DNA from 4 places in the Paenibacillus suaedae genome. Region 4 is predicted to be linked to each of the others. Evidence: riboswitches for the same ligand, from Rfam matches in the RefSeq annotation. Region 4 holds a riboswitch; each other region holds the start of a gene.
What was found. Region 4 has a riboswitch for cyclic di-GMP ahead of RQP50_RS09275 (glycosyl hydrolase family 18 protein). Riboswitches for the same ligand answer to the same signal wherever they lie in the genome.
Positions count from the first base shown of each region.

Region 1: another riboswitch for cyclic di-GMP. It lies ahead of RQP50_RS24390 (CAP-associated domain-containing protein); the one in region 4 lies ahead of RQP50_RS09275 (glycosyl hydrolase family 18 protein).
Region 2: another riboswitch for cyclic di-GMP. It lies ahead of RQP50_RS17620 (CAP domain-containing protein); the one in region 4 lies ahead of RQP50_RS09275 (glycosyl hydrolase family 18 protein).
Region 3: another riboswitch for cyclic di-GMP. It lies ahead of RQP50_RS00425 (4'-phosphopantetheinyl transferase family protein); the one in region 4 lies ahead of RQP50_RS09275 (glycosyl hydrolase family 18 protein).

Region 1 covers NZ_JAVYAA010000007.1:275,019-281,255, forward strand. Annotated here, with positions in the region: gene RQP50_RS24390 (CAP-associated domain-containing protein) at 152-2,752, opposite strand; cyclic di-GMP riboswitch class I at 2,963-3,052, opposite strand; gene RQP50_RS24395 (macrolide family glycosyltransferase) at 3,230-4,411, opposite strand; gene RQP50_RS24400 (helix-turn-helix transcriptional regulator) at 4,408-5,085, opposite strand; gene RQP50_RS24405 (DUF6612 family protein) at 5,312-6,109, shown strand.
Region 2 covers NZ_JAVYAA010000004.1:124,990-131,226, forward strand. Annotated here, with positions in the region: gene RQP50_RS17615 (SpaA isopeptide-forming pilin-related protein) at 1-2,311, shown strand, start outside; cyclic di-GMP riboswitch class I at 2,441-2,531, shown strand; gene RQP50_RS17620 (CAP domain-containing protein) at 2,660-3,718, shown strand; gene RQP50_RS17625 (class D sortase) at 3,792-4,505, opposite strand; gene RQP50_RS17630 (NAD(P)/FAD-dependent oxidoreductase) at 4,613-5,530, opposite strand; gene RQP50_RS17635 (alpha/beta-type small acid-soluble spore protein) at 5,606-5,893, opposite strand; gene RQP50_RS17640 (SGNH/GDSL hydrolase family protein) at 6,057-6,237, shown strand, end outside.
Region 3 covers NZ_JAVYAA010000001.1:85,172-91,408, forward strand. Annotated here, with positions in the region: gene RQP50_RS00420 (copper amine oxidase N-terminal domain-containing protein) at 1-3,079, shown strand, start outside; cyclic di-GMP riboswitch class I at 3,649-3,735, shown strand; gene RQP50_RS00425 (4'-phosphopantetheinyl transferase family protein) at 3,819-4,574, shown strand; gene RQP50_RS00430 (amino acid adenylation domain-containing protein) at 4,556-6,237, shown strand, end outside.
Region 4 covers NZ_JAVYAA010000002.1:348,629-354,865, forward strand. Annotated here, with positions in the region: gene RQP50_RS09250 (helix-turn-helix transcriptional regulator) at 1-533, shown strand, start outside; partial or broken gene RQP50_RS09255 (IS5/IS1182 family transposase) at 731-935, opposite strand; gene RQP50_RS09260 (AzlD domain-containing protein) at 1,041-1,367, opposite strand; gene RQP50_RS09265 (AzlC family ABC transporter permease) at 1,358-2,086, opposite strand; gene RQP50_RS09270 (TrmB family transcriptional regulator) at 2,166-2,975, opposite strand; cyclic di-GMP riboswitch class I at 3,552-3,636, shown strand; gene RQP50_RS09275 (glycosyl hydrolase family 18 protein) at 3,748-6,237, shown strand, end outside.

The DNA of each region.
Region 1 (6,237 bases), on a different contig from region 4:
TCTATGAAGAAAGAAAATAAAGTTATAGACTGAGAAAAAATAGTTCCGACGGCATTACTGTTATCACGCGGTACACCCCATAAAAGGAAAAAAAAGCAGAGATCCTATGTGTTAATCTAGGATCTCTGCTTTTTGTGTCATGATGAATATCTTATTGCTCGTGTATCACGCGGTACAAAACGAGTGCCGCCTGCGCTCGAGTGAGCGTTCCCGCCGGATCAAGTTTGTTATCGGTGGTTCCTTTGATAAGTCCTTTGCTCACTGCGTACACAACGGCTGTCTTTGCATCCTGTGAGATGAGTGCTTCATCCTTAAATCCAAGCGAAGCGCTTGAATGGGACAGATCAATTTTCAATGCCCGCGTAAGCATCACGACCATTTTTTCGCGAGTAATCGGTTTACGTGCCCCAGGCTCTGCAATCCGCTGTTCCCAAGTATTTCCGTTATTCGTCAAGCGATCAAGCAAGGTGGCGAACTCCGCTTGGGTAATAACGTCGTTCGGCTTGAATGTGTGTATGCTGTCTTTGCCGCACAACAGTCCGTGAGCTGCAATGACTTCAATTTCATCCTTTGCCCAATGTGCAGTAAGATCATTGAAGGATCTTGCATGCTCTGCAATCGTGTAGGTGCCGAACTGCGTGACCTGGAAGGAAATATGCTTCTTATCAGCTGCCTTCATTCCGGCCAGTTTATAGCTCCAAGCATTTGTTGTTACGCCTTGAGCTTCTGCGTACACGCCTGCCTTACGAATATCCTTTGTAGCTTCCATCAGCTTCAAGGAGATTTCCAACAGGATATTCTTTGCTTCTTGCGGCCCACGGATCGTGATCATCGGAGACGTAAAGGTCGTCTCGCCATGATGCTTGCTAAAACCTTTGTCCTTATGCTCTGCAAGAGACACCACAAGCTCGAGTCCGCTCGTTCCGATGAGTTCCGCAATAGACTTATTCGGAATGGTAATATCGAATTCGGCTGTAGACAGAAGCAAATCCTTGCCTGATTCCTGCAGCAGTTTGGCGGCCGATTTGTCAAGCGTGAAGGAGACTTCATTGTAATCCTTCATGCTTACATCGCTAATATCGGGTTGAACCTGCTTGGCATTTTTGTCCTGCAGCTGTTTTTTCACGGTATTCGCATTTATCTTAAACTCCGCATTCACTGCATGCTCCTTCATCGTCTCTGCCAGTAATCCTGCCTTCATCGTCTTACCGGCTGGAATTGTTCCCACAGAAGTCGAAGGTGTAGAACTAGTAGAACCTCTAGAGCCTTCAGATGAGGAAGACGAAATAGGCAACTCTGGCTTCGGATTCGGATTTGGAACAGACGGCTTGATGACATCAACGGTAGACGAGTGAATGTAACCGATTCGGATCCGTTCATTGTTTGCGTTGAACAGATTCGCATTTACAAGATTGAAGGTATATTTCCCTTCTTGGTCGCTCAAGAAAGCGATGGTTGCTATGTCGCCGTCTCCTTCATAAGCGCCTCCGTTGAGATTGACGGAGTAATCCAATTGCTTCTGGCCATTAGGTAAATCGGTTATGTTCTTTGTCGTGATAAGCGGGACATCCGGATAGTTCAACTTTTGATAGGTAGCCATCGTAACGCTTGGCTTAATATCTAAGAGAGTCAAGCGGCTGTCATAAGTAAGACTGAATGAAGCTGAATATACTGCTTTCGACACAGAATATTCGACCTTTACATCGAATGGATCTCCTGTCAGAACCTTAGATTTGCTGAGGCTAGGAGATACAACATCAGGATCGGGCTTTTTATCGTCGACGGAATTCTGCGTGACGAAGTTCTGTGTGTAATATACATTTGAATTCCCCCCGAAGTACACACCCACCCCTAGATGAGAAAAGTCTCCCAAAATATTCGAACGATGTCCTTTCGAGTTCATCCAGTTCTCGTGAACGAAGATGGCACTCGACTGTCCAGCAGCAATGTTTTCCCCTGCCTTTTGGTATACGATTCCGTCCGCCTTCAGCCGATCGAACGGGGATTTGCCGTCCGGATTGTTATGATCGAAGAAGCTTCTCAGCCCCATATCGTCGCTATGCTTGCGAGCAGTTCCCGCAGCCTTTTCATTCCACTTCAATGGCTTCATGCCCTCGCGGACACGCACAGCATTAGCCAAATCGAGGATTTGTTGCTCAAAGCTTGTCTGCAATCGCTTGCTAGGCGTGCCAAAGTACCCCTTGAACGCCAGTTCCACATCCTGGGCAATAAATTGGACAGCCGTCACCGTATTCCCTTGATGGAGATCATAGAACACGGTTGCATACATACCGCCGACCTTGTACAGGCTATATTGTCCGCTGTTGTCCATATTGTAAATCGTATTGCCTTTCCTAATTTGACTGAGGGAAGATCCGAAGGCTGCCTCTACCTCCTGCTTGGTTGAACCGAATCCAATACTGCCATAAGAATCATTCGCATTCGTATAGAGTGCAACGACCTTGTGGTCCTGAACACCAACTTGTAAGTAATGTTTATAATCCTGATTGTAAATATACCACTCGAAGCCATATTCACTTAGATCCTTGCGAACCGGCAGTCCGATTTTTTGGAATAGTTGATCCTCGCTCATTCCTATGGTGATGCCTTGCAGTTGGTCTGCCCCTGCCTGCGGAGCATTGTTCGTTTTCGTGACAGTAATCATACTACCGACCAGCTTATCCGCTGCATAAAGGGTCGGCTGATAGATAAGCATCCCGGCTAACAGCGCAGCGCTAGCTGTAATCGTCATACGCCGCATTCTTCCTGCTTTAATGTGTTTATGCTGTTCTTGGTACATTGCGTTGTTGGTTGCTGTACAACATGGCCGCATCATTTCATCTCCTATTCTTTTACATTCTGCGATCAAATGAGATGAACACCGGGGACGCTTTACAATAGCACAAAAAAAGCGCCACCCTAATGGCAGCGCAATAAAAAAAGACGCACGTAATGTCGCAATTAGGGCAACCCGGCTGTCATCGCATTGTGAAATACATTAGACCCGTGGCTTTGCGTCCCCTGCTTTCGCTAGGGTTTGCCATTATCCAAATGTTACAGATTAAATGTCTATAGTAACATGTAAATGAACAGCTTGTATACAACTGTGCCTATAGGTACGCAAAATTCATCAAGTACCAGGTCTATCAACCCAGTACGATATTTATGTTCGTCATGCACCTCTTCAATGAAGCTGCCCCATTTTTAAAAAAGGATCATGAAAGTACCATTAAGACTTCGCTCGAATTTTAGTTAAAATCACATTGGCCGCTTCTACTGCACCACCAGCATTCTGAAAAGTTTCTGACAGTTTTAGCGCATTTTCCTGATATGTCCGATTCGTCAACACCTCAGATACCGCTGCTGCCAAATATTTTGGCTTCTTTCCTTTCAACTGTAAACCTGCACCCAGTTGAGCAACCCGATCAGCCACTAATCCTTGTTCGCTATGTTGCGGAAATAAAACCATTGGAACTCCAAAATAAAGGCTTTCATTCACACTATTCATACCGCAATGGGTAATAAATACATCGGCTGTTTGCAATACCGATATTTGATCCACGACGTTATTCACTGTAAAATTTCTTGGTATGTTGCCAAGAGAAGCAATCTCCGTTTTTTCACCAACTGACATCACAACATCATAGTCCGTATCTGCAAATGCCTGAATAACTTTTTGGTAAAAATCTTGATTTTGATTCAGTATAGTCCCAAGTGAAATGTAGATTCGTTTTCTATCTTTTTTATTAATCTGTATCGACGGAGACTGTCTGATGGATGGTCCGACAAAAGCATATCGCTCAGAAAACGTATCCGCCATCGGCTGGAATTCTTTCGAGGTATAGACAATGGTGTCTGTTTCATTATTATTTTGAACAATCGATATAAAATTCTCAATTTCATATCCATGATTCTTTAACAACTGAATTTTTCTGTTCATTCGGGGCAAACCCACGATCATTCTCCATAAATCGATAAAACCACGCTTCATCAGTTTCGCAGTGTACTGATTAAAAGCAAAGGTAGTAGTCGAACAAACATATGGAATTTCTAGTTTTTTAGCAAATAATTTTCCCCAAAAGCATATAGAGTCAGATACAATACAATCCGGCTGAATTTCCCTTAATTCCTGACATACCTTCTCATCCAAAGCAATGGTCGTATCGGCAACCATCTCAATTAATGCTGTAAAATCTTTGCCAACCTTGCGATCCAATTCCTTTTGTGAAAGCTGGGGCAAGAACTCATCACAAGCAATGAATGCAGCGCCAGCACCTTCTATTTTTTCCTGAAATTCTAGAAAGGAATAGTACCAAACTTGATGGCCTCTATTGACTAATTCGGCTACCACCGGAATGGTTGGATTAGTGTGACCATGCGCGGGTATCGAAAAAAATACAATTTTGCTCATTCTGATTTATCTACCTCTCGCTCCGCTTTTTGGATCATCTCTACAAATTCCATGAAATGATTACTTTTTAAGAGAGCAATCCCTTTTGTCGCATCTTCCCCCAAGACAATCAGCTTATCACCAGCTTGTATCTGATACATTTCGCGTGCCTGTTTGGGAATGACAATCTGTCCCCGATCACCTACCTTCACAACACCAAAGAACTGCTTCCCCGTGGGAGCGAGCTGATTCGCCGCTTCTTCACTCATATCACGGGATAATTGATCCAAGGTTACTTGAAAAAGTTCAGCGAGTATTTTGCATTTAAAAATATCGGGCAAGGCCTCCCCGTTTTCCCACTTTGCTACGGTCTGTCGTGATACGTTTACCTTCTCCGCTAATTGCTCCTGACTGAATTTATGCTTTTTACGCAACACACGAATATTCATACCAATCATATTTTTCATCTCCATATACGTTAAATATATAGAAGAACCAAGGTGAAAATCTATCAACAGTTCGCAACATTTTATGTTAAGAATTGTGGCGAAGAACAGGTCATAGATGAAGCTAACGTCGATAGCGCCGTATTCGATTTTGCGAACCAAAAGATCCTTAGGTACAAGCTCGTCGAAGGAAAACATGGAGGTTTGGGCAAGACGTCCTTTGCAACACATTTTTCGCAATATATCCAATACTTGTGCACTGTTATTTGTCCATATCATACCAAATTAATAGAGAATACAAACTGAGGTGTTCTGTTAAAGAACAAGACTGTCGACAGTCTTGCTGTATCCATTAGATGTATCGATGATGTCTAAATGCTTCTATTTTATTGAAGTAATAGGTTTTAACTTACTGTTCCCTTCTTTATAAATTGGCTAACATGGGTAAAGCAGATTATTTTAGGGGGCTGTTATTTTGAAAAAACGGATAACCATACTACTAGCATTCTTATCATTACTAGGGATAACGGCATGCGGCAATACGATGCCCACTGTAGATGAAGTATTGCAGAAAGCAATTGAGGCTGATAAACGTGTAAAGAGCTTCTCTTTAGATATCGTTCAAACACAAACATTGACAGTAGACCATAAAACACAAGAATCAAAGGTAACTACAATGAGATATGACTATACCAAGGAACCGATAGGTTCATATTTCGAAAGTTCGATATATTCTGATGAAGTGAACCTAACGAAAAAAATGTACAGAACGGATGAAGGAACATATTTTCTTGGATATGATGGTCAATGGAGGAAGTTGCTAGATGATTCGATGAATCCAACTCAAATACAGAAGGATATGGATTTGAGTGAGCTCTTTAGACAGATCAAGATGTATGCAAATGAAGCGAACATTATTTCTGAAGGCAATGATTATATCGTGACAGTGAGTTTGGAAAATGAAAAAGCTAAGGAAGCGGAACATTTTTTGTGGTCGGAGTCACCAAGCCAGGAAGAGGATAATTTAGAAAAGAAAACATCAGAGCAAAAGGGTAATAAGCAAATCATGCTCGATATGAAAAACATAGTAATGAAATATCGGATAAACAAGGATAATTATTTTCTTATTAGTATCACTTTTGAATATACCAAGTCAGGAGAAGAGTCCGGACGAAAAATTGAGGATCATTTTGTAAGTAACTCAACATACACTAGACACAATGTGGTCCCTCAGATTAAAGTGCCACAGCATATTATAAACAGCGCTCAATAAGAAGTTATTTTTCTACTGGTTGATTCCGCCGCATCTTTTGAATGCGGCGGTTTTTGCATATTCTTGACAGGACGAGCTATGATCGTGTATGATTTTCCTCGTAATACCATTTTATGATGATGAGGATT
Region 2 (6,237 bases), on a different contig from region 4:
ACAAATTCAGGTGAGCCTCTCTGGAGCTGGAGGAGGAGCAATTCCTTCTGGACGCGGTAAATTAATTATTAAAAAAGTAGATGCAAACAATGAAAAAATCACGCTGCCAGGAGTTGAATTTGAACTCTATGATCAATCGGGAACTGTCTTACTAGAGAAATTAGTTACTGATAAGAATGGTGAGGCAACATTTACAGATAAGAGATTTAGAAAATATAAGCTCAAAGAAGTAGAAGCACCAAAAGGGTATTTTATTCAAGGTGATGGTTGGAGCTCTGTTTCGTTCAAAAAAGACGGGCAAATAGAAGTCATCAAAAACACGAAAGGCGTATGGGAATTCGAGTTGACCAAGGTCGATGCGGATTATCCATCCAAGGGGCTGCAGGGTGCCATCTTCAAGCTTCAATTAAAGGATGAACATGACGTGTATCAGGATGTTCCTGGTAGAACGGATGAGCAGACGGATAAAAACGGGAAGCTTAGGCTGAAAGAACTCCAACCCGGAGGCAAATACCAACTTATTGAGGTAAGGGCTCCTGAGGGATATAAGTTGGATTCAAATCCAAAGCCAATACAATTTGAGATTAAAAAGGATCAGACAACATTAGCAACGCGTACGGTTGAGAACACATCACTTCCTGGCTCCATTACTGTAATTAAGAAAGATGAAGCTGGCGGTGCGTTGCTCTCTGGTGCGGAATTTGTCCTTAAAGATGCGAAAGGAAATATCATTGCTACGAGGCAAACTGTTGCAGATGGTATCCTGAAATTCGAAAATTTAAAGAGCGGCACCTACTATTTAATAGAAAAGACAGCGCCAGAAGGGTATGTGCTCAATACTCAGCCCATTACAGTTGAAGTCAAGAACGGAACGGACACACCGATTACCGTCTTGAACAAACTGGTTCCAGGAACGGTGAAAGTCATTAAAGTGGCGGCAGGCACGAATACTACACTCCCTGGTGCAGAATTCCGCATCCTTGATGCACATAAGCAGCTAGCCAAGGATCAAACAGGCAAAGAATTGACACAGTTGGTAACGGATGAACATGGCCAATTGATCATTATGAATCTGAATCCCGGCCAATACTTCGCGCAAGAAACGAGGGCACCGGTAGGGTATGTGTTGAACGGCGATTTATTCGAATTCACAGTAAGCAAGAAGGCAGAACCTGAAGTGAAGGTACCGAATACACGTGAGCCTGAAGTGCCTAAGACCGGAACTGCTAAGTTGGTTAAAGTTGATGTGGCCAATGAAGAAAGTAAATTGCCAGGTGCGGAGTTCCGTTTGCTGGATGCGAATAAGCAGCCAGTCAAGGATCAAGCAGGCGTGGAATTGCCGCTGCTAATCACGAATGAGCATGGCGAAGTCACGATTCCTAACCTGTATCCGGGCAAGTATTATGCAGAAGAAACGAAGGCGCCAGTCGGATATGTGTTGAACACGGAATTAATCGAGTTTGATGTGAACGCTGGCAAGGAAGCAGTAGTCATTGTGCGTAATACACTCGCTTTGCCGCCGACGGGTTCAGTGAAGCTGATTAAGATTGCTTATGACAATAAAGAGAAAAAGCTGTCTGGTGCCAAGTTCCGCCTTCTGGATGCGGAGAAGCAGCCGGTTAAAGATGAGGCAGGAGCAGAGCTTCCGATCTTAACGACGGATACAAACGGAGAAGCATCCCTTCCAGCCTTGAAGCCGGGTAAATACTTCTTCGAGGAGACAGAGGCACCGAGCGGCTATATTCGCAATACTACATGGATTGGGTTCGAAATTACGAGAGGGCAGTTGACTATCGTTACGGTCGAGAATGTTCGTTATACCGATGGAGGGGGAGGGGGCAAGACGGATCCTTATGAACCGTGGGAGCCAAGCAAGCCAGACGACAAGACACCTCCTAAGACAGATCCGAACATTCCAACGGTCCCTGGGCAGATCGTCGATCCTACAGTTCCCAAGACGCCAACAACGCCAACAACGCCAACAACGCCAACAACGCCAACAACGCCTGGAACGACGACTGACCCTGATCAGCCTACGGTACCTGGTGAGACGACAGATCCCGATACAGGAAATACGACGGAGCCGGGTGGAAGCATGGGCAATCCAGACGGTGACAAGGATGATGAAGGAAATCCTGATGATGCAGATCTAGGAGGCAAGACGGATTCGAAGAAGCCGAATCCTAAGCCGGGCAGCAAGCTGCCGCAAACTGGTGAAGAAGCGCCTGCATCGCCAATCGTCGGTATGATTCTCATTACTGCCGCAGCACTCATGTGGATTGCTCGGAAGCGATTATTTGTAAGACGTTGATGTGATGAACCGCCAGGGAGAGTTCCTTGGCGGGTATCCTACTATTCTGTCCACATACAGAAGATTACAATCGTTCAGGAGTGTACAAGCAGTTCTGTTGCATGTTACCATAGACATATAACGGTTACATTTGGATAATGGCAAACCCTCGCGAAAGCAGGGGACGCAAAGCCACGGGTCTAATGCATTTACACAATGCGATGACAGCCGGGTTGCCCTAATTGCGACAATACGAGCGTCTATTTAAGTGCGCCGCCATTAGGGTGGCGCTTTTTTTGTATAACAAGAAGCGCCCCTGGTGTTCATCTCATTCGAGCGGATAACGTCAAAGAATGGGAGATGGTAAGGATGCGGACACGTTGTACGGAAACGACTGACAACAACGCAAACTGGCAAGTAGAAGAAAAACAATCATTGGTAGGCAGCAAGCGAAGAATTGCAATAGGGCTTAGTGCTGCATTGCTGTTCGGCATGTTCATGCCACGGACAACTCTCTATGCAGCGGATGAAACTAGCGGAAGCGGGACTGCTGCATCAGAATTGTTGAATGTACAGGCGGCAGGAGTCAAGGTTCAGGGCATTTCGCTCGGTATGAGTGAGAAGCAGCTCTTCGAGCGGCTGGGCCAACCAGCACGCAAAGACGTAAGCGAGTACGGGTTCGAGTGGTACATCTATAACAAGGATTATAAGCAGTATGTGCAGGTCGGTGTGCTCAACAAGAAAGTTGTAGCTCTATACTCGAATGCTAAGGCTGATTATGGCAGCATTGGATTTGGTTCGACGAAGCAGGAAGTTACAGCAGCCTACGGGTCTTCCATCAGCCGAATTAAGAAAGGCAATACCATCTATAACTACAAGGATAACGGCGGAACATACAGTATGCACAAGGTAGGCGATGCTTATGCGACGGTGTTCTATGATGTGAGTCAGCGCGGCACGGTAACAGCTGTCCAATTCATTGCTGAAGCTGTGGAGTTGTCGTTCAAGGGTTACTTCGGTACGCCTAGCGAGCAATTGCGGACAAGCTTCGAGCAGCAAATATTCGATCTAGCGAACGCAGTTCGCGTACGCAATGGCAAGAAGCCGCTGCAATGGAACGATAAAATCGCAGGAACAGCACGCAAGCATAGCGGTGATATGGGAGAAAGAAGCTTCTTCGATCATAATAATCCGGATGGCAAGTCGCCGTTCGATCGAATAAAGGCAGACGGAATCGTATATAAGTCCGCAGGAGAGAATATTGCCGCTGGCCAGACGAGTGCTATCTTCGTTCATGAGAACTGGATGAACTCGGAAGGGCATCGTGCCAACATATTAGGAGATTATTCGCGAATGGGTGTAGGCGTATTTTTCGGAGGTAAATCGAAAGTCTACTACACGGAAAACTTCTATACGCCACGAAGCTAGCAGGCCGTGGTAAAAAGACGCCTTCAATCCCACAGAAACAGTGGTGTTGGAGGCGTCTTTGATTGTTACGGCGTTATGGAGTCTTCTCCATGACAGCCTTCACAATAAGCCGGTGTGTAGCTGTGTCGATTGGATCACAGGTGATAAGTGTCAGCTCCCGATCCGTTGGATTCTGATCGAGAACGGACAGATCTTCTGGGGTTACGACGGATTTTGATTGCACGGTATACGTGTAGGTCTGATCTGATGTTTCCAATTGAACTTTATCGCCTTTTTTCAACTCATCGAGCCTGTTGAAGTGTCTGCCGAATGTCAGACTGCGATGGCTCGCCAATACAAAGTTGCCGATCTCGCCCGGCACTCGGCCGGGGACAACGATTCCACTTCCAACCTTGAGAGAAGCAGGTGTGGCTCCCTCTACCATAGGCTCTCGCAGATCGATTTTGTCGATAGATATTGCTCCATATACAAGGAGGCCGTCAATGGATTTAGGCTCCCGTTTTTTTGGTGTGATTGAATCGGTTTGTGTCTTGGAGGTAACTTGAATGCTGTCTTGCGGCAAGTTGTCCCACTCAGTAAGGAGCCGAAGCTCCCTTTGTTGTTCGTTGTATTGGTTCCACTTCGGATATAGGATAAGAGCTAACCCAGCAAGGAGAAACAACAGAGCCGTGACACCGAGCAATCGGGACATGATTTGATTCTTCTTCGTAATAAGAGGCACCCCCTTGACGCGGTATGTTCGTGCCTCTATTGTACCGCATGCTGCAATATATTTTCCATGACCCACCAAGACGATGAGATGAGGTTCCTTAGGGAATACGATAGCAGTCAGCAAAACTCAATTGCAGCAAGCAGTTGCCGGAATTCGAGGCCAGCAGCCTAAGGTGGTGAGGATCATTCCTTAGGGGAAGCCTGCTGAAGGATTGCTTTATGCATCCAAATGGCAGCTTGTGAACCTTCCGCCATCGCAATCGTAACCTGTTCCGAATGCACACACACATCTCCTGCCGCCCATACGTTGGGAACATTGGTCATTTTCGTACGTGGATCCACCATAATGTGTTTATTTTCATGCCGCTCTATCCCAAGCTGCTCTGCGAGGGAGGACTTCACCTCATTGCCTCCGAAGGCAACAAATCCACGCTCTCCATCAATGATCCTTCCATCGGAAAGTCTCACGCCACTGAAGATACCTTCTCCCTTACATACTACTTCTTCAATCTGTGCTTCAATTACTTCAATTTGCTGAGCATCCAATTGGTGCATTTGATCAGCAGACAAGGGCTTCTGCTCGTGATTCACATAGACGATGTCACGGGTCCAATACAATAGCGTTAGTGCCATATCAGCTCCGGTAGAGCCAGAACCAAGCACAATGGTTCGCCTACCGCTCACTTCATAACCATCGCAATCAGGGCATACATACACCGTAAGGCCTAGGCAGGGCATGAGATTGGGCAAGGATGGAAGCCGATCCATGATTCCAGTGGCGAGCAGGAGTGTACTTGCTGTGAAGAGGCCGTTCTCTGTTGTCGTCACGGTGAAGCCATGCTCGCCATTAGGTGCGAGACTCGTCACGGTATCTTCAAGCAGATGTATGCCTAACGATGTGGCCTGCCGTTTACCCAAAAGACGAAGCTGAGTACCGGACACTCCCTCAGGCCATCCGAGCACATTATGGTAGGAACGGCATATCGTCGATCTGCCATAACCACTATCGATCACCAGCACGCGGTGTCGGTATCTCCCCAGCTGAATGGCAGCTTGCAGCCCGGCAATGCCGCCACCAATAATAATGCTCTCATAGCACATAAGCAGACACTCCTACCGTTTCTGAATGATTATTTCATGAAATAATGCCTGGCATGCCAAGAAAGAGATCTTATCTTACTTCCCCTGCTGCTTCGTTAAATTCTCCTGAGCAAGGCGAATCATCTCCCGCACCATCGAGCCGCCGATTCGTCCGCCAACGCGACCTGCATCTTCCGTTGACAACTGTCCATTGTACCCTTCTTGCAACGGCACGCCCAGTTCCTTAGCTACCTCATATTTGACATCATTCGGCCGGTTCGGATCTACTGCAAATCCTTCGCGGCGCATGACCTCGGCTTTAAAAGCATTGACACTGTTCTCGGCACCTGTAACAAGCAACTTTCGACGACTTCTTCGGGACATAATGGTGTTCCTCCTGTGTCTTCAAAATAGATACTCTCCATACATTCCCCCTCCCAATCGAAATTATGTAAGAAATGAAGAGGAGTAGGAATATACTATGGAGAAATAATCCAGTGAGTAAGTGTCTGTTTGGGTAAGCACACCATTCGAGAGGAGCTTGCAAATGGATTCGGAATATCAAGATGTACAAGTGAAGGAAGCAGAGTTGACTGTGGAGCAGCAGAGGACGAACACATCCGATGTGGTCTGGCATTCGCCGCTTGAAGCACCGTTTGCCATTGCTGGATTCCACTGGCTGTCTATGGAGGGAAGATATCGGCGACTCCCCATCTCGCCCGAACATA
Region 3 (6,237 bases), on a different contig from region 4:
TACGATGGTAACGCCTGCACCAGCGCAAGCAGCGCCTGCTTACACCGTCTATGTGAACGGTAACAAAGTTGGAACAGATGCTGTGTACACGCAAGGCCGTGTGCTGCTGCCGATGGCGGATATTTTCCAGGCGCTCGGTGCCAGTGTAAGCTTCGATGGGGCAACGAAGACGAAGAAGGTGACAGCTTACAAGGGAGGATCCTCTGTAATTTTAACAATAGGCTCCAAAGCGGCAACGGTCAATGGAAGAACTGTCTATATGGATGTTCCATCTAGAATAATGAATGCAAAAACGATGGTTCCGGTACGCTTCGTAAGTGAAGCATTGGGCGCCACAATCAACTATGACGACAAAACGAGAGTCGTTCGCGTGACTTCTGGAAGTTCGCCGACATACCCGGATCGCCCAACGTACCCGGATCGTCCAACATACCCAGATGAGCCCGACTACTCCGGCAATCTTAGAGGCGTCAATTATGTGACAACACAGATCTCAGGCCAATCCGGAGATGCCAGCGATATTCGTGTCAGCTTCTCCAAGGAACAGTATGAAAATAACCTTGATCAATATCGCGTCATGATTGTTAAAGCGTCGAACTCCTTTAATTTGAACAAGGCTCGTTCGGTATCTTCCAACAATTATACCGTAGTGAACAAGAGCGGTGACGATCCTGTAGTCAGATTGGATTCCCGAGCACGTGACGTAGATGGAGACTACATCCGCACGAATGTGAAGTATGAAGCTTATGTATTGTCAGTGAGCAGAACGAGCAACCAACAGGTGCTCTCGAACCCATCTTCAACCTTTACGTTAGGCGACAATGCGGTTGCGGCGGCAACGAATGTGCAAGTGCGCAATGTGGCGAATTATAACGACGGCCGCGATATGCAGGTCAGCTTCTCCCGTCCTTCTAACGACAGCCAAATTCAAAATTATCGGATTATGGTCGTTAAAACGAAGGATGCATCTCGTTTCGATGCTTATGAAGCAGACCGCGTCTCCAGCCAAAATTACACGACCGTATCGAAGTCTAGCAACTCGACGTTGACGACAACCTTGAGTTCGACGGCAAGAGATACATCAGGTGAATATATCCGCAATAATGTGTCTTATACCGTATTTGTAGTATCTGTAAGCAATACGAGCTCGTATGCCAACAAGCTGTCCTCCGGCTCATCCTCGTTCACGCTTGGACAATCAGCTGGTGTTCCAGTGATTACGAAGGTTAGCCAAGTGGGCAATTATGGAGATGGACGCGATATTCAGATCAGCTTTAATCGCTCCTCCGATGAATCGCGCGTAAGCTACTACCGGATTTTTGCAGTGAAATATTCGGATGCTTATCGCTTTGATTTGACTGAAGCAAACCGGGTTTCATCTAGCAATTATTATGATGTCTCGAAGAATGGCTATAGCATTACTTCAACATTGCCATCTAATATGCGTGATGTGAATGGCTCACTAATCCGCAGAGGGGAAACGTACCGTCTGTTCGTCATGTCAGTTTCGAATAGCAACTCTGATTACAATGCATTGTCGGGCGCATCTGATTCCATCAATATTTCGAATAACTCAACGGTGTACAGTGCTTCCAATGTAAGAGTAAGCGATGTCGGAGATTATAATGACGGCCGCGATATGATGGTTACCTTCAACCGGGCCTCGGATGAATCGAATATTAGCCAGTATCGAATTATGGTTGTGAAGACGAGCAGATCGTACCGCTTTGATGTATCCGAAGCGAACAACGTATCCAGCTACAATTATACGTCGATGAACCCGAATGGCAGAGACGTTAGCCTCAAGCTGAGCTCTACTGCGAGAGACGTAGATGGGGACCTGATCCGTAACGGAACCAGCTACCAAGTATATGTGCTTTCTGTTGGACGCGGCAGTTATGTGAATTCCCTGTCCAGCTCCTCAGATACGATTACGTTGTCTAACAATTCGACGGTGTACCCTGCAACGAACGTATCGGCAAGCAGTTTGGGTGGAAACTACAATGATGGACGGAACCTGAGTGTAACATTCAACCGTGCTGCAGATGAATCGAATGTGAACCATTATCGCGTCATGGTTGTGAAGTCTTCCAATGCAAGCCGTTTTAATCTAACAGAGGCCAATCGAGTTAATAATTGGAACTCAGCTGTCGTGTATCGGAGTGGCAGTAGCTTGTCGCATGTATTCGATGCGGATGCAAGAGATGTAGATGGAGCACCGATTCGCAACGGCAACAGCTACCGGGTATTTGTTCTGACTGTGAGCTCCAATAATCAAGCAAACAATGCATTGTCTGCTCCATCCCCAGAGGTTACGCTTAAAGGCAACGCTTCGGTTGATGTTGTGACGAATGTAGAAGCGAAGATTATTGGCAAAAACGGTAATGCCAGCGACATTGAAGTAGGCTTTAATGCACCATCCAGTAATTCGTACGTAAATGAATACCGTATTATGGTCGTCCGCGCAGATCAGTCCTATGCATTCGACGCATATAGTGCGGGACAGGTGAGATCATCCAGCTACATTCGGGTTGGGAATCAGAGTGGCTATGTAAGACAATCGCTAACAAGCGGCTTGCGGGATGTTCAAGGCAACGACATTCAAAAAGGTGTTGCTTACCGGGTATTTGTGCTTACGGTAGCTGACAATAGAAGCGGCTCCTCGAATGCCTTGTCTTCGCCTTCTGGTGAATTTGCCTTGGTAGATCAATCCGTGCAGGCACCTACGAATGTGTTTTTGACAAGAGAAGGGGGGAATGACTTCAAGGCCTCCTTCTGGAAGCCAAGCAACGACAGCGGGATTGCCTATTATGCAGTGATGGCCGTTCCTTCCGGTTCAGCGGGTTCATTCGACCTGGATCAGGCAAATCGTGTGGCAGGAAGTAATTATAGATTGGTTAGAGTAACAGACGATGGTTCAACCATATTCTCGCTGTCCAATAATGATGCATATGGAAATCCAATTCGCAGCGGCGTTGCCTATAAAGTATTCGTTATGTCCGTAGCGGATGGGCGCAATGCAACAGTGAATGCACTGTCCACCGCATCCAATGAAATGACAGTTGGTGACGGATATTAATCCCCATGATGTGAAATAGAGAAGATAGATAGATGGCATTCAATAAGAGCCTCGGAATGATTTCCGAGGCTTTTTATGTATCACCAAGAGTACAAGAGAGTTGTGTAATGAGTAAGAAATGACTTCAGTGTTGTCTATTAGGTAATTGGTAGGGGAGAGGGGGGCTAAGCAGTAGTGGCTCTATAGGAAAATCGACAAATGTGTCGAGCAGTTGGAGGGAATTGCACGAATCTATGGGAGCAAGGATGGAGAGGATAGGGGTGTTTTTGTCGGAAATAGGGTGAAACAACCTTGAAAATGACTACAAAATGACAAAAAATGATTTTTCGTGTCGAAAAATTGAAAAGTGTTATGAAAAAGTATTAATCTTTTCATTCGAGCAACCGATATAAAATATGGGTCTTGAGTTGGATAGGGGATGCGACCGTCCAACATGCTGATATGTAATATGTACTTTAGACCTATTCACGCGATACATGTCACAAGAACTAGTGCGTAACATTGCTATGACATTCTTGCCTGATAATCGATCTGCAACACGCAATGGATACATCAAGAAGAACAACATCAGGATTGAAAGGCAAACTCTTCGAAAGATGAGGACGCAAAGCCGCGGGCCTAACATCTTCACGGATTACGGCGGCCGGGTTGCCATTAATGTTGCGGTAACTACACAACGGTTATTCGGTGACAAGGCTATGCAGAATGGCCTTTTTTTTGCGCACAGAAGCTGGGGTAAATGATGGAAATTGTGTTGCTAAAATGGGACGAGTGTACTTCCTACGAAGACATAGATTCATTGATGGATCGATTTATCCCGTTCGTTACACCTGAAAAATACAAAAGGTTAGATAGACTTCGGAACCGTGAAGATTTTTATTGCACGGTTGCGGCTGACATATTGGCCCGCATGCTGCTATGTCGAACCTTGAAATGTTCGAATAACGAACTTGTTATTCACACTCATCCCTTCGGCAAGCCATATGTGGAGGGTGATCCAGTATTTTTCAACATCTCTCACGCCGGTGCGTTCATAGCAGTGGCATTGGATGAAGCGCCAATCGGGATTGATATTGAGCAAGCAGGAGAATGGAACATGGACGTGGCTAGGCTGATATGCTCGCCGCGTGAGTTGGAATTGCTTGCAAATACGAACGACAGTCGTGCGCGTCAGGAATTGTTTTTTTACATATGGACGGCTAAGGAAAGTGTTCTGAAGGCATTAGGAACGGGTCTCAGCCTGCCTCCCAGCACATTCGAGATTGTGCAGGAGACAGCTGTACCTATACAACATAATCAATTATGGAATGTTGATCATAATTATGTAAAGCAATATGTCGTTCCTGTAACAGGCTATAGTATGACTGTGTGCGCACAGCATATGGAATTTGCCAAGCAAATAGAGTACATCACATGGGAGCAGTTGACTCATAGGTTTACGAAATGGGTTGGATCGTACAAAGGAGAGGACGAGAATTGGCTTTCATGGAATTAACAGTAGAACGATTGGCAGGCTATGACGTACATTCTATCGAGCTGCCTGAAGAGACAATGCGTCTTCTGAAGAAGCATTCGGCCGAGCATTCGGTCAAGTTGGAATCCGTCATGTTCAGTGCGTGGGCAACGCTGTTGTCCCGGTTCTACAACTCGCAGCAAGTAACTCTTCATGCCGTTCAAGCGGGACACGGCAATGCAAACCATACCGTAGTCAGTCAGGATGACGTAACCTTGCAAGGAATTATGAATATTCATAACAGCTTGTCGGCTTGCGCAGAAGGACGTAACCTGACTTGCTCTGAAATAGCTTCTGACAGTGATGTGGCAACGTATTGCTGGTACGGAGAAGATGTTCGGCCCGTGCTTCCAGAGGGAGAGCAGGTATGTGACCTGCACGGCTGCATTCAGCATGCTGCTGGAACGGGCGCATTACCGATGTTCACAATGTATTACAAGGAAAATCAGTTCCAGTTATCGACAGTAGACAAGCTGGGTGAGTACTTCTTGCAGCTGCTGGATGAAGCTGTGAAGCATCCTCAGAAGCGTATTGGCGAGCTGGAAATGCTGACAGAGCAGGACAAGCGCCAGTTAATTGAGGGGATGAATCAGACGCGAGCTGAATATCCTCATACATTCACGGTTCAGGCGCTGTTCGAGGAACAGGCTCAGCTGCATCCGGATCGAGTAGCTGTTATCGAAGATGATCGCGAGTTGACCTATTGCGAGTTGAATGCTCGTGCGAATCAATTGGCGCGCAGGCTGCGGAAGCTTGGCATCAATCGGGAACAGTCTGTTGGTATTATGGCAGAGCGAAGTGCAGAGATGGTTGTCGGTATCTTAGCGATTCTCAAGGCGGGAGGAGCTTATGTTCCACTTGATCCTGATCACCCTCAGGATCGCATTCAATATGTCCTGGAAGACAGTCGTACGAAGCTGGTACTGACTAGCAGATCGTCAGATATAGATTTGCCGAATACCATCGAGCAGGTTCATATGGACGACCCGAGCCTTGCTGATGAATCTAGCGATAATCTGGTATCTGTGAATCAGCCAGAAGATCTTATATATATCATTTACACGTCCGGTTCGACAGGAAGACCTAAGGGCGTCATGGTTACTCATCGCAATGTCATTCGCCTAGTAAAGCGCACGAATTATGTGAAGTTTGGCGAAGGCGACCGTATTTTGCAGACGGGATCGCTTGTCTTCGATGCCTCAACCTTTGAAATCTGGGGCTCCTTGTTGAATGGCTTAGGGCTCGTGCTCATCGATAAGACGACGATACTGGACGCTGAGCAGCTGGAGCAAGCGCTCATCCGCCATCAGGTAACGATTATGTTCTTGACGACGGCGCTGTTCATTCAATTGGTTGATCGCAATCCGCGCATATTTGCGCCGCTTCGCCAATTGCTCGTCGGTGGAGAGCTGATGTCGCCAAAGCACTTCTATCGAGCGGCTAAGGACTGTGCACCGATTGAGATTTCGAATATTTATGGTCCTACTGAAAATACAACCTTCTCTACTTCTTATCTGATGAAGGAAGAGGGAGACGGGACAATTCCTATCGGTACGCCAATTACGAACTCAACTGCTTATGTTGTAAATGATTACGGCATGCTGCAGCCGATTGGCGCTGTAGGAGAGCTGTGGGTCGGCGGTGA
Region 4 (6,237 bases):
GAGACTTAAGTGGAAGATCTTTAAATGGCCCTTTAACTGACTATGCAAAAAAATTAATTAACGAAAAGGTATATCTAAAAAAGGATTATGTTGTAGATTATGTTGGAGAAGGACCCAGAGGTAAAAAATTCCGTTCATCAACTTTATTTATAAAAGATCGTGAAGGTCAATTACAAGGTCTTTTATGTATAAATTTTGATGCGGATGTCTATAGGAAAGTCGCAAAGGATATATTAAAATTGGCCAATCTAAGTTCAGCTATAGATCTTATCGAACAGGAAACTGACCAGGAACAACCTATTGAAAAACTTACCGATAATATTCGTAATATCATTTATGGAGTAATAGATAAAGATATATTAGAATCCGGTGCTCAGTTATCACCTGAACAAAAGAGACTTGCTATTTTCAAATTAAAAGAATACGGGGTATTCGAAGTTAAAGGTACAATAAATGAAGTTGCTGAAATAATGGGAATGTCGGAATCAAGTGTTTATCGTTATCATCAAATGATATCTCGCAACGACAAGTAGCCCCAATCGAATCAGAACAATAAATCGAGCAATACAAGACATAGATAGGCGTATACAATTCTCAACTAAATGAATGTAAATCAAAAAACCTTGGATCAATCCGAGGCCGTAGAGCGAAACAAAAGACGACTATTATTCTATTAATGGGATAATAGTCGTCTTTTTCACTGTATACACAAGCCTGTACCACTGGCTTCTCACTTCGGTAGCTTTACTATTCTCTTCACGTTAAGAGCGAAGATTGCCATTATGCCTTGTAACTCCATGCCAAAAAGATCCGAGGATAACGACACCATACCCATGTCTATGTTTGAGTTCACTGTTCTTCGCCTCAATTTTGTAGCGTTCTCTTGCCTTTGTTTTGAAATATTCTCCCTCTTGGAATACCATTTGCTCGGTGTGTAGTTTTTGGCAGTAGGTATTTCATCCACTAGACCCTTTTTACAGCGCGCATATAAAATTTTTACTCATAGCCATGTATCCTCGATAAAACTCTAGTATCAAGTTTCAAAACAATAAGCGTAAAATGATAATGGAAATAATACCGCCCAGTACGGTTCCCAATAAACTTCTTGTTTTTATCGCAATTAAAAAAGTCGGTATGGCTGCAAAAAATTCAATGTTGTTGGTAAGAGATGTAAGCTTTCCGTCATGGATAAATATCTCTTGACCTATCAGAGCAGCAATAACGGAAATGGGGACATAATTTAACCATCGCATTGCCCATCCTGGTAATTCAAAACGACTAAGCACCATCAGAGGAACGACCCTTGGAATAAATGTTACAAAAGCTGTGCCTAGAATAATCAAAAAAATGTCCCATCTTACTTCCATTTTTCTACCACCATTCCTATTGTTGAAGCAATAATTGTAGCCACAATAACGCCCATACTGCTGGACAAAAAGAAAGAACTTCCCACAGCAATGACCACTGCAATAATGGCGACAACGATATCAAGTTTGATTCTATTTCGCCCTACCATAGAGAGTACGAGAATTCCAATAAACATAGCTGGCAAGGCAAATGCTAGTCCGAATTTCTCCGGATTCGAAATCCATTGTGCCAAAAATGCTCCTGCTAGATTCGCTACAAGCCAATTTACATAAGCGGTTATGTTGAGACCATGCATCCATTTCTCACTGATTCGCTTTCTCTTGGCCGCCTCGGTAATCGCGACACCGAATGTCTCATCGGTGAGTAGAGAACCTACTAGCATGTTGCGAAGTGGAGTAAGATGCCGGAAATAAGGTGCTAGTGCGGCACTAAGTAAAATATGACGAAGATTGACAAAGAAAATCGTAATAATAATGGCAGTAATCGAACTACTTGCTGCTATCATACCCGCAGCAATAAACTGAGCTGAGCCAGCATAGAGAATCATAGTCATCAGAGCGATCTCAGCGATGCTAAGTCCCGCAGTCTTTTGGATCACACCTGCAGCTAATCCGATACTTAAATAACCCAGCAGCGTGGGGACACAATCTTTTACTCCTTGGATAAAGCTATCTTCATCTCTCGGAGACGAATTTATTTGGACGTTCGACAGACTCATTTCATTCCCTCTTTATTTTCAAGTATTAGAAGCTAACTTACTAACTACTACTAAAAAGTGAAAGAAAATACGGTTCAATTTATTTGAACCGTCTTCCAGTAACAACATGAAATAGGTTAGGAGTGTTTTTCCAAAGCGCTTCTGCTTTCTCTGGGCCCACTTCTTTCACTAATTCTGAGAACATAATATCATGCCTGATGTATTCCATCGCGATTAACACAAGTGCCGGGTCTTCCGTTTTTACCGCCCATGCAGGTGTATTTGGCGAGAAATTTGCAATTAATACTTCCTCATTGTCCCGTGCAACAATCGTTAAGCGACCGTTCATACGTTCCTCAGCTACTTCTGGAGCCATGTAATTGTGATGAGTAGTTGCTCCAAGCTGAATCTCAGGTGCTCCAAAAAGAATAGAAAAGACGTGGATATCATCCTTTATCCGCGTATCTACAGCACCTTTTATCGAATCGACTTGTGGTTCCCAGATCGACAACCATATTTCTTTGTTAGCTTTATCGATGATGTCAATCATTTCGGCCACAACGCGCTCATCACTGCTGATGCGTCGAATAACATCTACTTCTTGTTCACTTTCTAACGCAGATAAATTCTTTTCAAGATAATCCATAGAATTGTCAAAGTCATTACGCAATCGATGGATTAACTCTTTTGCTGGTAAAGGTGCATAGGTTACGGGGTCAGAAGGTACTGTGTACACCGCACCTTTATCCATTAATTTTGCCAATACTTCATAAATCGTTGAACGAGGCACACCCGACCTTTTGCTTATTTCATATCCGGTTATAGGGGAATTTTTCAAAAGCCCTATGTACGCTTTACATTCATATTGTGAAAAGCCCCACTTCTGAAGTTCTTTATAAAGTTCTTCCATGGCAACTCCTTTAGTAGTTAGTGTGTTACTTACTATAAAATAAAATGGATTACCTGTCAAAGCAATCCTGGTTCCGTTATCGAAAAATGATCGTCAGACCACTGTTTTGTTCCTGATTCTTCAACTTTTGGGCGAGGTATAATTGCCCAGAAAAGGAGGATCAGTCCTTTTTAATCCAATCCAAGTACTATATAGTTGCATGAATTTTACTGATAAGGAAAGTTATATTCCGTTATCATTGTGCGAACTCTGGCTCGTTCATCCACACTACAATATATCTCCCCTCCTCCCTAAGACCTACTGCCCAAACCTTGTCGGACATGTAGAATATGTAAAAAAGCATAACAAAGGATCGGTGCAGTTACTAGGATGATGTCCAGTATCAAACCATATGGAATTAACATACATCCTCTTATTCCATCCGGATTTCAACAAGATATATTTCTAGTGAATAATAATATCGAACTATGTTCATATATTCACAAATAATCCGTATGACCCATTAAATATACTCAAAACTGCTGTATATTTAACGGTGTAAACATGTATCGTTATGCAAGAGTATGCATGTTTGCAGGTATTACTAGGCAAAGCTAGGGAAATCTAGTGACGCAAAACTAAAGGGGCTAAGGAAGAAATTCTATGCCAGCCAGTTGCCGATTAATAGACCCCCATCTCTATTAGTCGTATGGTTGTTTTTGTATGATCCATGGCGAGATGCCCCACCCTAGCTGCCTATTAATAAAATCTATTGATAGGAAGTGAATAACGGATGAAGACTGGGAGAAAGCGCAGCGCCCGAAGATTGTTCGCAATGACGGTAATGACCATCATGATGTTCGTGTCTTCGTTGGCGCCGACTTACGCAGGAACGACTGTTTCCGCAGCACAGGAACCTGTGCTCAAAAATGCAACAAAAGAAATCCGGAATGTCATGTACTATGGCGATTGGTCGATTTGGGGAGGACAAGGAAACTTTTATCCCAAAGATATACCGGCCGATCAATTAACCCACCTGAACTATGCGTTTCTCGATTTTGATGCCCAAGGCAACCTTGTCTTTACGGATAAGGATGCGGCAGTAGAAGCGCCTGTCGGCCAGGATGGCGTTCAATGGCAAGCGGCCAATGCAGGCATCCTTATCGCCCTGCAGCAATTGCGCGCAGAAAACCCGAATCTGAAGATCGGCATCTCTCTTGGCGGATGGTCGAAATCAGGCGACTTCGCTGTCGTTGCAGCCGATGCTTCCAAACGGGCAAATCTGATCCAAAATGTCATGAAATTCATCAAGTACACGAACATGGACTTCGTGGATGTCGATTGGGAGTTCCCGGCTGAAGTTCGACAGCCTGATATGGTCGATAATAAGAACGATGAAGGTACGAAATACGCTATACCAGAGGATAAAAACAATTATATTTTACTGCTGCAAGATATCAAAAACGCATTGAATAAGCAAGGAGCCCAGCTTGGTAAAGCGTATGAACTGTCTGTTGCGCTTCCGGCGCCGAAGAGTAAGATCGATATCGGCATTGATGTGCCGAGACTGTTCAACATTGTAGACTTTGCCAACATTATGACTTATGACATGCGCGGCGCATGGGATGAAGTAAGCGGCCACCATACCGGCTTGTATACGAACCCGAACGACCCGCTCACGGGCAACAACCTGTCCATCGACGAGAGCGTGAATTATTTGATTCAGCAAGGTGCTGAGCCGAATAAGATTGTGATCGGGGCGGCCTACTATACTCGCGGCTGGGATAAAGTGTCGCAAGGATCCGATCCGAATCATCCGGGGCTATTCGGCGAAGCAGCACTATCCGCCAAGGATGCGGATCAGACTCCATCCCGCGGCGCGGTTGGCGAGGCAGCGCTCGCTGTTGGGGACGGCGGCCGCCGAACAGGGATTTGGTCTTATCGCAACCTCGACAAGCTGAAGGCCACTTACCCGAATCTCAAAGAATATTGGGATGATGCATCCAAAGCTCCCTATCTGTATGATGGGACAACTGGTGTATTCTACACGTATGACAATGAAAGATCCATTCAAGAGAAAACGAAATATGTGCTTGAGAATGGTCTGGGCGGCGTCATTGCTTGGATGGCTTCCAACGATGCCCCTACTGCGGATCCTGCCAAGCGTGATAAATTAACAAAGACAACGAAAGAAGGCCTCTTCGGAAGCCAGGCGTTGACAGCACATGAAATCCAATATACCAAGCTGGATGTTACGGCGGATGTGAAACCGTATACCGAGGCTTGGGGCAACAATAAGGGATATGAAATTACCCTCTTCAATAACGAGTCTATGACCGAATCGAATCAAGTGTTGAAAGCGGTGGAAAGAGGAGCAAAAACGGTTAAGCTGCCGAAGCTCTACATCCAAGCCGATGGACCGTTGACTTCCGGCGATTATTTAGCGGGAACCGTAACAAATGAGAACGGTTACACGGCCGTCGATTTGAAATCGGTCTATGATGCCAAAACGATTGAACCTGGCAGATCCTATACATTCAAACTTAAGGGAGATGCCAAGATTACAAGCATGGAGCTGGTTCAGCGGGTGTCGGATAACAGCCCAGAGATGAACAGACAGCTCATTCTGGGTGATGAAGCTCCAAGCAAGAATCAACCTCCTGTATTGCATGGCATAGCAGACCTGACGCTTACAGTCGGCGACAACTTTGATAAGCTGGCTGGCGTAACTGCTACGGACGCAGAAGACGGAGATCTCACATCACGTATTGCCGTGACGGGAGAAGTTAATACAAATGCAGCCGGCAAGTATGAGCTGGGGTACTCCGTTACGGATTCACAAGGATTAACGGTCGAGAAAAAACGCATCATTACAGTTAACGAAACGACAGCTCCGGGGCATGAATTTGGGGTTGGCCAAGGAATCGAGTGGCCGAAGCAAGTCAATTCTCCATTCGTTGATATGGTTGCATGGGTTACCAAGCCAGGATACTCCAACAACGGCGCCCCTAACCTCGCCAGAATTTCCGAGGATACCGGCGTGAAATTTTTCAATCTCGGCTTTATTCAATCCAGTTCGCAGCAAATCGCGGACGGCAAAGTGCAATGGGGCTGGGGAGGATATTCCGTACTGAATGAAAAGAATGCGGATAACACCCAATACCAAGGGATTAAGCAGTCTATTCGGGAAATTCGCGAAATGGGCGGCGATGTCACGATCTCGCTGGGCGGTTTGAATGGCGTATCGTTCTGGGAAGTGACTCAAGACACCGATACCCTCTTC